Rhizobium lentis: one gene and its partner. Each later gene encodes a partner of the first gene's protein in a complex. Links are inferred from orthologs where the notes say so. Each region holds a gene or a part of one and is shown on either strand. Other genes may lie near its edges.

What was found. The genes of interacting proteins can lie anywhere in the genome.
Region 2: the proteins of secY (region 1) and secA are in contact, whole or in part, in a crystal structure (PDB 3DIN), measured with the Thermotoga maritima proteins. The link is inferred for Rhizobium lentis from one-to-one orthologs. Residues at the interface, in WP_004081795.1 of Thermotoga maritima: Glu108, Gly109, Glu110, Glu111, Ala236, Glu237, Arg238, Arg239, Ile240, Thr241, Ile242, Gln243, Tyr244, Ala245, Arg246, Arg247, Val248, Thr249, Gly250, Arg251, Arg252, Val253, Tyr254, Gly256, Ala257, Ser258, Thr259, Tyr260, Leu261, Pro262; in WP_004082002.1 of Thermotoga maritima: Glu261, Ala262, Arg263, Lys300, Ala301, Arg302, Thr303, Ile304, Ile305, Leu323, Tyr324, Asp325, Pro326, Val329, Ser330, Tyr333, Ile336, Lys340, Phe345, Val349, Glu363, Phe364, Tyr374, Ser375, Gly376, Gly377, Glu393, Ile395, Thr482, Ser483.

The regions. Positions count from the first base shown.
Region 1 is NZ_CP071454.1:3,621,347-3,626,175, forward strand. What follows is about bases 1,000-3,962. They hold secY (preprotein translocase subunit SecY), read left to right. Parts: upstream 1,000-1,792; coding sequence 1,793-3,133; downstream 3,134-3,962. Other genes in these bases: rpmD (50S ribosomal protein L30), read left to right, coding at 1,000-1,065; rplO (50S ribosomal protein L15), read left to right, coding at 1,082-1,558; J0663_RS17415 (adenylate kinase), read left to right, coding at 3,130-3,780. In the rest of the region: rplR (50S ribosomal protein L18), read left to right, coding at 1-139; rpsE (30S ribosomal protein S5), read left to right, coding at 273-842; more of rpmD, read left to right, coding at 856-999; rpsM (30S ribosomal protein S13), read left to right, coding at 4,003-4,371; rpsK (30S ribosomal protein S11), read left to right, coding at 4,505-4,829. UniProt on the Escherichia coli protein: The central subunit of the protein translocation channel SecYEG. Consists of two halves formed by TMs 1-5 and 6-10.
Region 2 is NZ_CP071454.1:1,415,814-1,419,271, reverse strand. What follows is about bases 190-3,458. They hold secA (preprotein translocase subunit SecA), read right to left. Parts: upstream 3,105-3,458; coding sequence 390-3,104; downstream 190-389. Other genes in these bases: J0663_RS06775 (peptidylprolyl isomerase), read left to right, coding at 3,351-3,458; J0663_RS06785 (lipopolysaccharide biosynthesis protein), read right to left, coding at 190-212. Outside these bases: more of J0663_RS06785, read right to left, coding at 1-189. UniProt on the Escherichia coli protein: Required for protein export, interacts with the SecYEG preprotein conducting channel.

The DNA.
Region 1 (4,829 bases):
TGCTGTAGGCAAGCTCGTCGCCGAGCGCGCCTCCAAGGCCGGTGTTACGGACGTCGTGTTCGACCGTGGCGCCTTCATCTATCACGGCCGCATCAAGGCTCTTGCCGAAGCGGCCCGCGAAGGCGGTCTCACCTTCTGATCAGCTTCCGGCCGGACGCATCTGCGCCGGCCGGATTTTCGCCGGACCGCGGGTACTTCCCTGGAGAAGGGGAGGCTTAGGCGGTCCACATTCGTTTGCCGATTGCACCCGGAAAAGAAAAAGGAAGAGGACAATGGCACAGGAAAGAAGGCCGCAGCGGGAAGACCGCCAGAGCCGTGAAGAGCGCGATAGCGAATTCGTCGACAAGCTTGTCGCGATCAACCGCGTCGCCAAGGTTGTCAAGGGCGGCCGTCGTTTCGGTTTCGCAGCACTCGTCGTCGTCGGCGACCAGAAGGGCCGCGTCGGCTTCGGCCATGGCAAAGCACGCGAAGTGCCGGAAGCCATCCGCAAGGCAACCGAAGCCGCCAAGCGCGAGCTGATCTTCGTACCGCTGCGTGACGGCCGTACGCTGCATCACGACGTTCATGGCCGCCACGGCGCCGGCAAGGTTCTGCTGCGCTCGGCGAAGGTCGGTACTGGCATCATCGCCGGCGGCCCGATGCGCGCCGTATTCGAAACGCTCGGCATGCACGACGTCGTCGCCAAGTCGACCGGTTCGTCGAACCCCTACAACATGGTTCGCGCCACCTTCGACGCTCTGAAGCACCAGGTTCACCCGAAGGACATCGCAGCTCAGCGCGGCATCAAGTATGCAACGCTGCAGGCTCGTCGTAGCGCCTCCGGCAACGCCTCTGAAGAATAAGAGGAGCTGACCAATGGCCAAGGCTACCAAGAAGGCTGAAGCGAAGACTGTCACGATCGAACAGATCGGCAGCCCGATTCGCCGTCCGGACGTCCAGCAGCGCACGCTGATCGGTCTCGGACTGAACAAGATGCACCGTCGCCGCACGCTGGAGGATACCCCTTCCGTTCGTGGCATGATCCGTGCTGTCCAGCATCTCGTTCGCATTGTCGACGAGAAGTGAGACGGAGGAAACGCTCATGAAACTCAATGAAATTAAGGACAACGAAGGCTCGACCCACAGCCGCAAGCGCCTCGGCCGCGGTATCGGTTCGGGCTCCGGCAAGACCGGTGGTCGCGGTGTGAAGGGTCAGAAGTCCCGTTCCGGCGTCGCCATCAACGGCTTCGAAGGCGGCCAGATGCCGATCTATCGTCGCCTGCCGAAGCGCGGCTTCAACAACATCTTCGCTTCCGACTTCGTCGTCGTGTCGCTTGCCCGCATCCAGGCTGCGATCGACGCCGGCAAGCTCGATGCCAAGGCGACCGTTGACGCCGCTGCCCTCAAGGCCGCCGGCGTCATCCGCCGCGCCAAGGACGGCGTTCGCGTTCTCGCCGATGGCGAGCTCAAGGCCAAGATTACCATCGTCGTTGCCGGCGCTTCCAAGCCGGCCGTCGAGAAGATCGAAAAGGCAGGCGGCACCGTGACCCTGCTTTCGGCTCCGGCTGCAGCCGAATAATATCTGATGATATGTCGCCCGGGGTGCTTCACACCGGGCGATTTTGCTCCCATATGTGGGCCTCACAAAAACTTGGCTGGCGCGCCCGCGTCATGCCGGTAAGACTGGAAGACAAGGGTGAGGCATGGGGTTGCGCTGCAATCCGTCCAAAGCCCGGTTTTGAATAATTTTCATACTGATTCCGGGGCCGGCTATTTCCCTAGAGACGCCGGAATTGGTAGCGCGGAGAATCGCATGGCTTCTGCAGCGGAACAATTGGCATCCAACCTCAATTTTTCGACCTTTGCCAAAGCCGAGGATTTGAAGAAGCGCCTGTGGTTCACACTGGCAGCTCTCCTCGTCTACAGGCTCGGCACCCATATTCCGCTTCCGGGGCTCAATCCCGAAGCCTATGCCCAGGCGTTCCGCGGCCAGGCAGGCGGTATTCTCGGCCTTTTCAATATGTTCTCGGGCGGCGCTGTCGAACGCATGGCGATCTTCGCGCTCGGAATCATGCCTTACATCTCCGCCTCGATCATCGTACAGCTCATGACCTCGGTGGTGCCGGCGCTCGAAAACCTGAAGAAGGAAGGCGAGCAGGGGCGCAAGATCATCAATCAGTACACCCGCTATGGCACCGTCATTCTAGGGGCGCTGCAGGCCTATGGCATCGCCGCTGGTCTCGAGAGCGGCCAAGGTCTGGTCGTCGAGCCGGGCTGGTTCTTCCGCGTTTCTACCGTCCTGACGCTGCTTGGCGGCACGATGTTCCTGATGTGGCTCGGTGAGCAGGTCACCTCGCGCGGCATCGGCAACGGTATTTCGCTGATCATCTTCGCCGGTATCGCGGCCGGCCTTCCGAGCGCGCTTGCCGGTACCCTCGAACTCGGCCGCACCGGCGCGCTGTCGACCGCGCTCATCCTGCTCGTTATCGTCGTCGCGATCGGCGTCATCGGCATCATCGTCTTCGTCGAACGGGCCCAGCGCCGGCTGCTGATCCAATATCCGAAGCGCCAGGTCGGCAACCGCATGTTCCAGGGCGACACCTCGCACCTGCCGCTCAAGCTCAACACATCAGGCGTCATTCCGGCCATCTTCGCCTCGTCGCTGCTGCTTCTGCCGGCAACGGTCGCCGGCTTCGCCAGCACGACGTCGATGCCGTCCTGGGCGACGTCGATCGTTGCCGCCCTCGGCCACGGCCAGCCGCTCTACATGGTGCTCTATGCGGCGCTGATCGCCTTCTTCGCCTTCTTCTATACGGCCATCGTCTTCAATCCGAAGGACACGGCCGACAATCTGAAGAAGCACGGGGGCTTCATCCCCGGCATCCGCCCGGGTGAGCGCACCGCCGAATATATTGATTATGTGCTGACCCGGATCACCGTGATCGGCGCGATCTATCTCGTCTTCGTCTGCATCCTTCCGGAGATATTGGTGTCGCAAACCGGCATCCCATTATCCCTTGGTGGCACTTCGCTTTTGATCGTGGTTAGCGTAACTCTTGATACGGTGGCACAGATCCAGGGTCACCTGATCGCGCAGCAATACGAAGGCCTGATCAAGAAATCGAAGTTGCGAGGAGGAAAGAGGGGGCGATGAGACTTATCCTTTTGGGGCCGCCGGGCGCGGGCAAGGGAACCCAGGCCCAGCGGATCGTGGAAAAGCACGGCATCCCGCAGCTTTCCACGGGCGACATGCTGCGTGCGGCCGTTAACGCCGGTACGGAGGTGGGCAAGCGCGCCAAGGCTGTCATGGACGCCGGCAAGCTTGTCTCGGACGATATCGTCATAGCCATCGTCTCCGAGCGAATCGATCAGTCCGATTGCGCCAACGGCTTCATTCTCGATGGTTTCCCCAGGACGCTGGTCCAGGCGGACGCCACCGAGGCGATGCTGAAGGCGAAGGGTCTCGATCTTTCCGTCGTCATCGAATTTCGTGTCGATGATGCCGAGTTGGTTCGCCGTGTCGCCGGTCGTTACTCCTGCGCGCAGTGCGGTAGCGTCTATCATGACACCGACAAGGTTCCGGCCAGCGAGGGCGTATGCGACAAGTGCGGTTCCACGCACTTCAAACGTCGCCCCGACGATACTCCGGAGACGATGACGGCCAGACTGCAGGTCTACTATAAGGAAACCTCGCCGCTGATCGGCTATTACCATGCCAAGGGCAAACTCAAGTCTGTCGACGGCATGGCGGAGATCGATCAGGTGACCGCCGAAGTTGAAAGCATTCTTTCCAAGCTTTAAGGCTTTGAAAATAAACTTGGCGGGAACGGTTGCTTTTCAGCAGTGATTCCGCTAAACACCGCGCCAACTCGCGACATTCCCTGCGATCGGCGCGGATTTCCCTGGGAAGTCCGGGTGCGGTCGTTTTGACATGTTACGGACGTAAATCTGAACGGGCGGTCCTGAGGACCGCATAACGAAGCCCACTTGCCGGATGGCAACTGGAATGCAAGGAGAACAGGCGTGGCACGTATCGCTGGCGTCAACATCCCGACTGCAAAGCGCGTCGTCATCGCGCTGACCTACATTCACGGGATCGGTCCGAAATTCGCACAGGAAATCGTCGAGAAGGTCGGTATTCCGGCCGAGCGTCGTGTGCATCAGCTGACGGACGCCGAAGTCCTTCAGATCCGCGAAACCATCGACCGCGACTATCAGGTCGAGGGTGATCTTCGTCGCGAAACCGCGATGAACATCAAGCGCCTGATGGATCTCGGCTGCTACCGTGGTCTGCGTCATCGTCGCGGCCTTCCGGTCCGCGGTCAGCGCACGCACACCAATGCCCGCACCCGCAAGGGGCCGGCAAAGGCGATCGCTGGCAAGAAGAAGTAATTTCCGGGAAACCGGGATGGGGAGGCTGGCGGTCCGCGCCGGCCTCTTTTGAGTTTGGAACGGGACCGTATAGGCGCCGTTCCGGTGTAGCCGCTGGCATTACGGCGGTGAAGAGATCAACGAAAGGATTAGCATGGCTAAGGAAGCCGTCCGCGTTCGCCGTCGCGAGCGCAAGAATATCTCGTCGGGTGTCGCTCACGTCAACTCGACCTTCAACAACACGATGATCACCATCACCGATGCGCAGGGCAATGCCATCGCCTGGTCGTCGGCCGGCGCCAAGGGCTTCAAGGGCTCGCGCAAGTCGACCCCGTTCGCTGCCCAGATCGCTGCCGAAGACTGCGCCAAGAAGGCCCAGGAGCACGGCATGAAGTCGCTGGAAGTCGAAGTCTGCGGTCCGGGTTCGGGTCGCGAATCGGCTCTGCGCGCGCTCCAGGCTGCGGGTTTCATGATCACGT
Region 2 (3,458 bases), 2.2 Mb from region 1 along the record:
TATTCGCCCATCAGCCGGGCGAGGACGATCTGGGAGATAAAGGCGAGCGCGGCACTGAGGATACGGATCGAGAAGGCCGTCAGCGCCATGCGCTGGGCGGTGGCCTTCTCCCCACCCTCGGTGAGCACGGCCGCAAGCATGCGCAGCGTACGCCCGCCGATCGGGCGCAGACCCGCCGGCAGCAGTTTCTCCGCTGTTTCTATGACTGCCATGATGAACACGCAAAACTCTGAAGGTCAGGCAAATCGTCCCTGAAGTCTTGACAGAGCAGGGTTAAGAAACGGTTCCGGATGCGGCTCGTCGTCCAACGCGGAACTGTTACTTTCCGGCGTTGCCGCAGAAAGAAAATGCCGCCCGAAGGCGGCATTTTCAGCGTCGTTGCGATTTTCTCAGACCTGTTCGAAGGCCCCGTGGCAATGCTTGTATTTCTTGCCGGAGCCGCAAGGGCAGGCCTCGTTGCGGCCGACCTTGCCCCAGGTAGCGGGGTCATCAGGCTTGCGGTTCTCGGGGGCGACCGTGACTTCGGAGGCCTGGTAGATAGGGGCGAAGTCGTCCTCGCCGGTCGTCGGATCGAGATGATGGGCCTGCATCAGTGGCGGTTCGGGTTCGGCGGGCGCCTGCTGCACCAGTTCGACGCGCATCAGCTGGGCGGTGACGGCCTCGCGCAGATTGTTGAGGAGCCCGGTGAAGAGTTCGAAGGCTTCGGACTTGTATTCCTGCAGCGGATCGCGCTGGGCATAACCGCGGAAACCGATGACGGAGCGCAGATGGTCGAGGTTGACGATGTGCTCGCGCCAGAGATGATCGAGCGTCTGCATGACGATCGAGCGTTCGACATAATGCATGATGTCGTCGCCGAAGCGCTCGGCCTTTTCCGTAAAGGCGGCATTGGCGGCTTCCGTCAGGCGCTCGCGAATATCGTCCTCGCCGATGCCTTCTTCCTGGAACCATTCCTCGATCGGCAGATCGAGGTTCAGAATATTGGCAACACCGGTCTTCAGGCCGACGGCATCCCATTGTTCGGCATAGGCGCGCTCGGGGATATGCTTTTCGACCAGATCTTCGATCACTTCGCGGCGCATGTCGGAGACGGTCTCGGAAATATTGGTCGCTTCCATCAGTTCGAGACGCTGCTCGAAAATGACCTTGCGCTGATCGTTGAGGACGTCGTCATACTTCAAGAGGTTCTTGCGGATATCGAAGTTGCGGGCTTCAACCTTCTTCTGCGCGCGCTCGAGCGCCTTGTTGATCCAGGGATGGACGATCGCCTCGCCCTCCTTGAGGCCGAGCTTGGTCAGCATGCTGTCCATGCGGTCGGAGCCGAAGATGCGCATCAGGTCGTCCTGAAGCGAAAGATAGAATTTCGAGCGGCCGGGGTCGCCCTGACGGCCGGAGCGGCCGCGCAGCTGGTTGTCGATGCGTCGGCTCTCGTGGCGTTCGGTGGCGATCACGTAGAGACCGCCGGCGGCGAGCGCCTTTTCCTTGAGGCCTTTGATCTCCTCGACGATCGCCTGGACCCTGGCGTCGCGTTCCGGGCCAGCTTCGACTTCGCCGAGTTCACGTTCGATGCGCATGTCCAGATTGCCGCCGAGTTGAATGTCGGTGCCGCGGCCGGCCATGTTGGTGGCGATCGTGACGGCGCCCGGCACGCCTGCCTGGGCGACGATATAGGCTTCCTGCTCGTGGTAGCGGGCGTTCAGCACCTGAAAGTCGTTGAAGCCCTGCTTGCGCAGGCGCTCGGCGAGCAGTTCCGACTTCTCGATCGAAGTGGTGCCGACAAGCACCGGCTGACCGCGCTTATGTGCGGCGAGGATTTCCTCGATGATAGCCTTGAACTTCTCGTCGAAGGTCCGGTAGACCTCGTCGTCCTCGTCGATGCGTTTGATCGGCAGGTTGGTCGGAACCTCGATGACGTCGAGATTGTAGATATTGCCGAATTCTTCCGCTTCCGTCTGCGCCGTGCCGGTCATGCCGGCGAGCTTGTCGTACATGCGGAAGTAGTTCTGGAAGGTGATCGAAGCCAGCGTCTGGTTCTCCGGCTGGATCTGCACCTTTTCCTTGGCTTCGAGCGCCTGGTGCTGGCCTTCCGAATAACGTCGACCCGGCATCATGCGGCCGGTGAATTCGTCAATAATGACGACTTCGCCGTTGCGGACGATATAGTCCTTGTCGCGCTGGAAGAGCTTGTGGGCCTTCAGTGCGTTGTTGATGTGGTGAACGATCGCGACGTTCTCGATGTCGTAAAGCGCGTTACCCTTCAGCAGACCGGCCTGGCGGAGCAGGTTTTCCAGCTTCTCGGTGCCTTCTTCGGAGAAGTTAGCGGAGCGCTGTTTTTCGTCGATTTCGTAATCGCTTGGCGCCAGCACTGGAATGAATGCGTCGATCGTATTGTAGAGTTCGGAGCGGTCGTCGAGCGGACCGGAGATGATCAGCGGCGTGCGCGCCTCGTCGACGAGGATCGAATCCACTTCGTCGACGATCGCGAAATTGTGGCCGCGCTGGACCATCTGGTTCTTCTCGTACTTCATGTTATCGCGCAGATAATCGAAGCCGAGCTCGTTGTTGGTGGCATAGGTGATGTCGCAGGCGTAGGCCGCGCGACGCTCCTCGTCGGAGAGGCCGTGGACGATGACCCCCGTGGTCATGCCGAGAAAGCCGTAGACACGACCCATGGTCGCGGCGTCGCGCTGGGCGAGATAATCGTTGACGGTGACGACGTGCACGCCCTTGCCGGAAAGCGCGTTAAGGTAGACCGGCAGGGTGGCGACCAAGGTCTTGCCTTCGCCGGTCTTCATCTCGGCGATCGCATTCGAATGCAGGATCATGCCGCCGATCAGCTGTACGTCAAAAGGTCGCAGGCCGAGAACGCGGCGCGAAGCCTCGCGCACGACCGCAAAGGCGGGGATCAGAATGTCGTCGAGCGTCTTGCCTTCGGCGAGAAGCGCGCGGAATTCCGCCGTTTTTGCCGCGAGCTGCTCGTCCGTCAGCGCCTTCGTCTTCTCTTCGATGGAGTTGATTGCGGCGACGTTCGGCTGGTAGGACCGCACGCGGCGATCATTGGACGATCCAAATAACTTGCGGGCTATACCGCCAAAGCTGACCATGTGACTGGTCCTTTCTCAATATTCATCCGCGACGTTTCTTGTCCGCGGCCCGGCCGAAAATCAGGCGCATGCCTTGAAACGCCCGGAAACTGTTCTGGACGCGAGGTTGCGTGACAGATAAGAGGGGGGTCGAATGATGTCAACGGATTTGGCGGATGCAGAAAGGCCACAATCCGGTGTTGATGGCTATTTTGAGCTGGAATAGGCAATGCTGAAGCCGGCGATATAACTGTGAAGGGTTATTTGATGTTGAGCACCAATAAATTCGCCCTGCTGGCCTTTGCAACTTTCGTTGCATTCCAGGTTCCGGCTCATGCAGAGGACGCCGTCGTCGCCAAGGTCGGCAATCTGGAG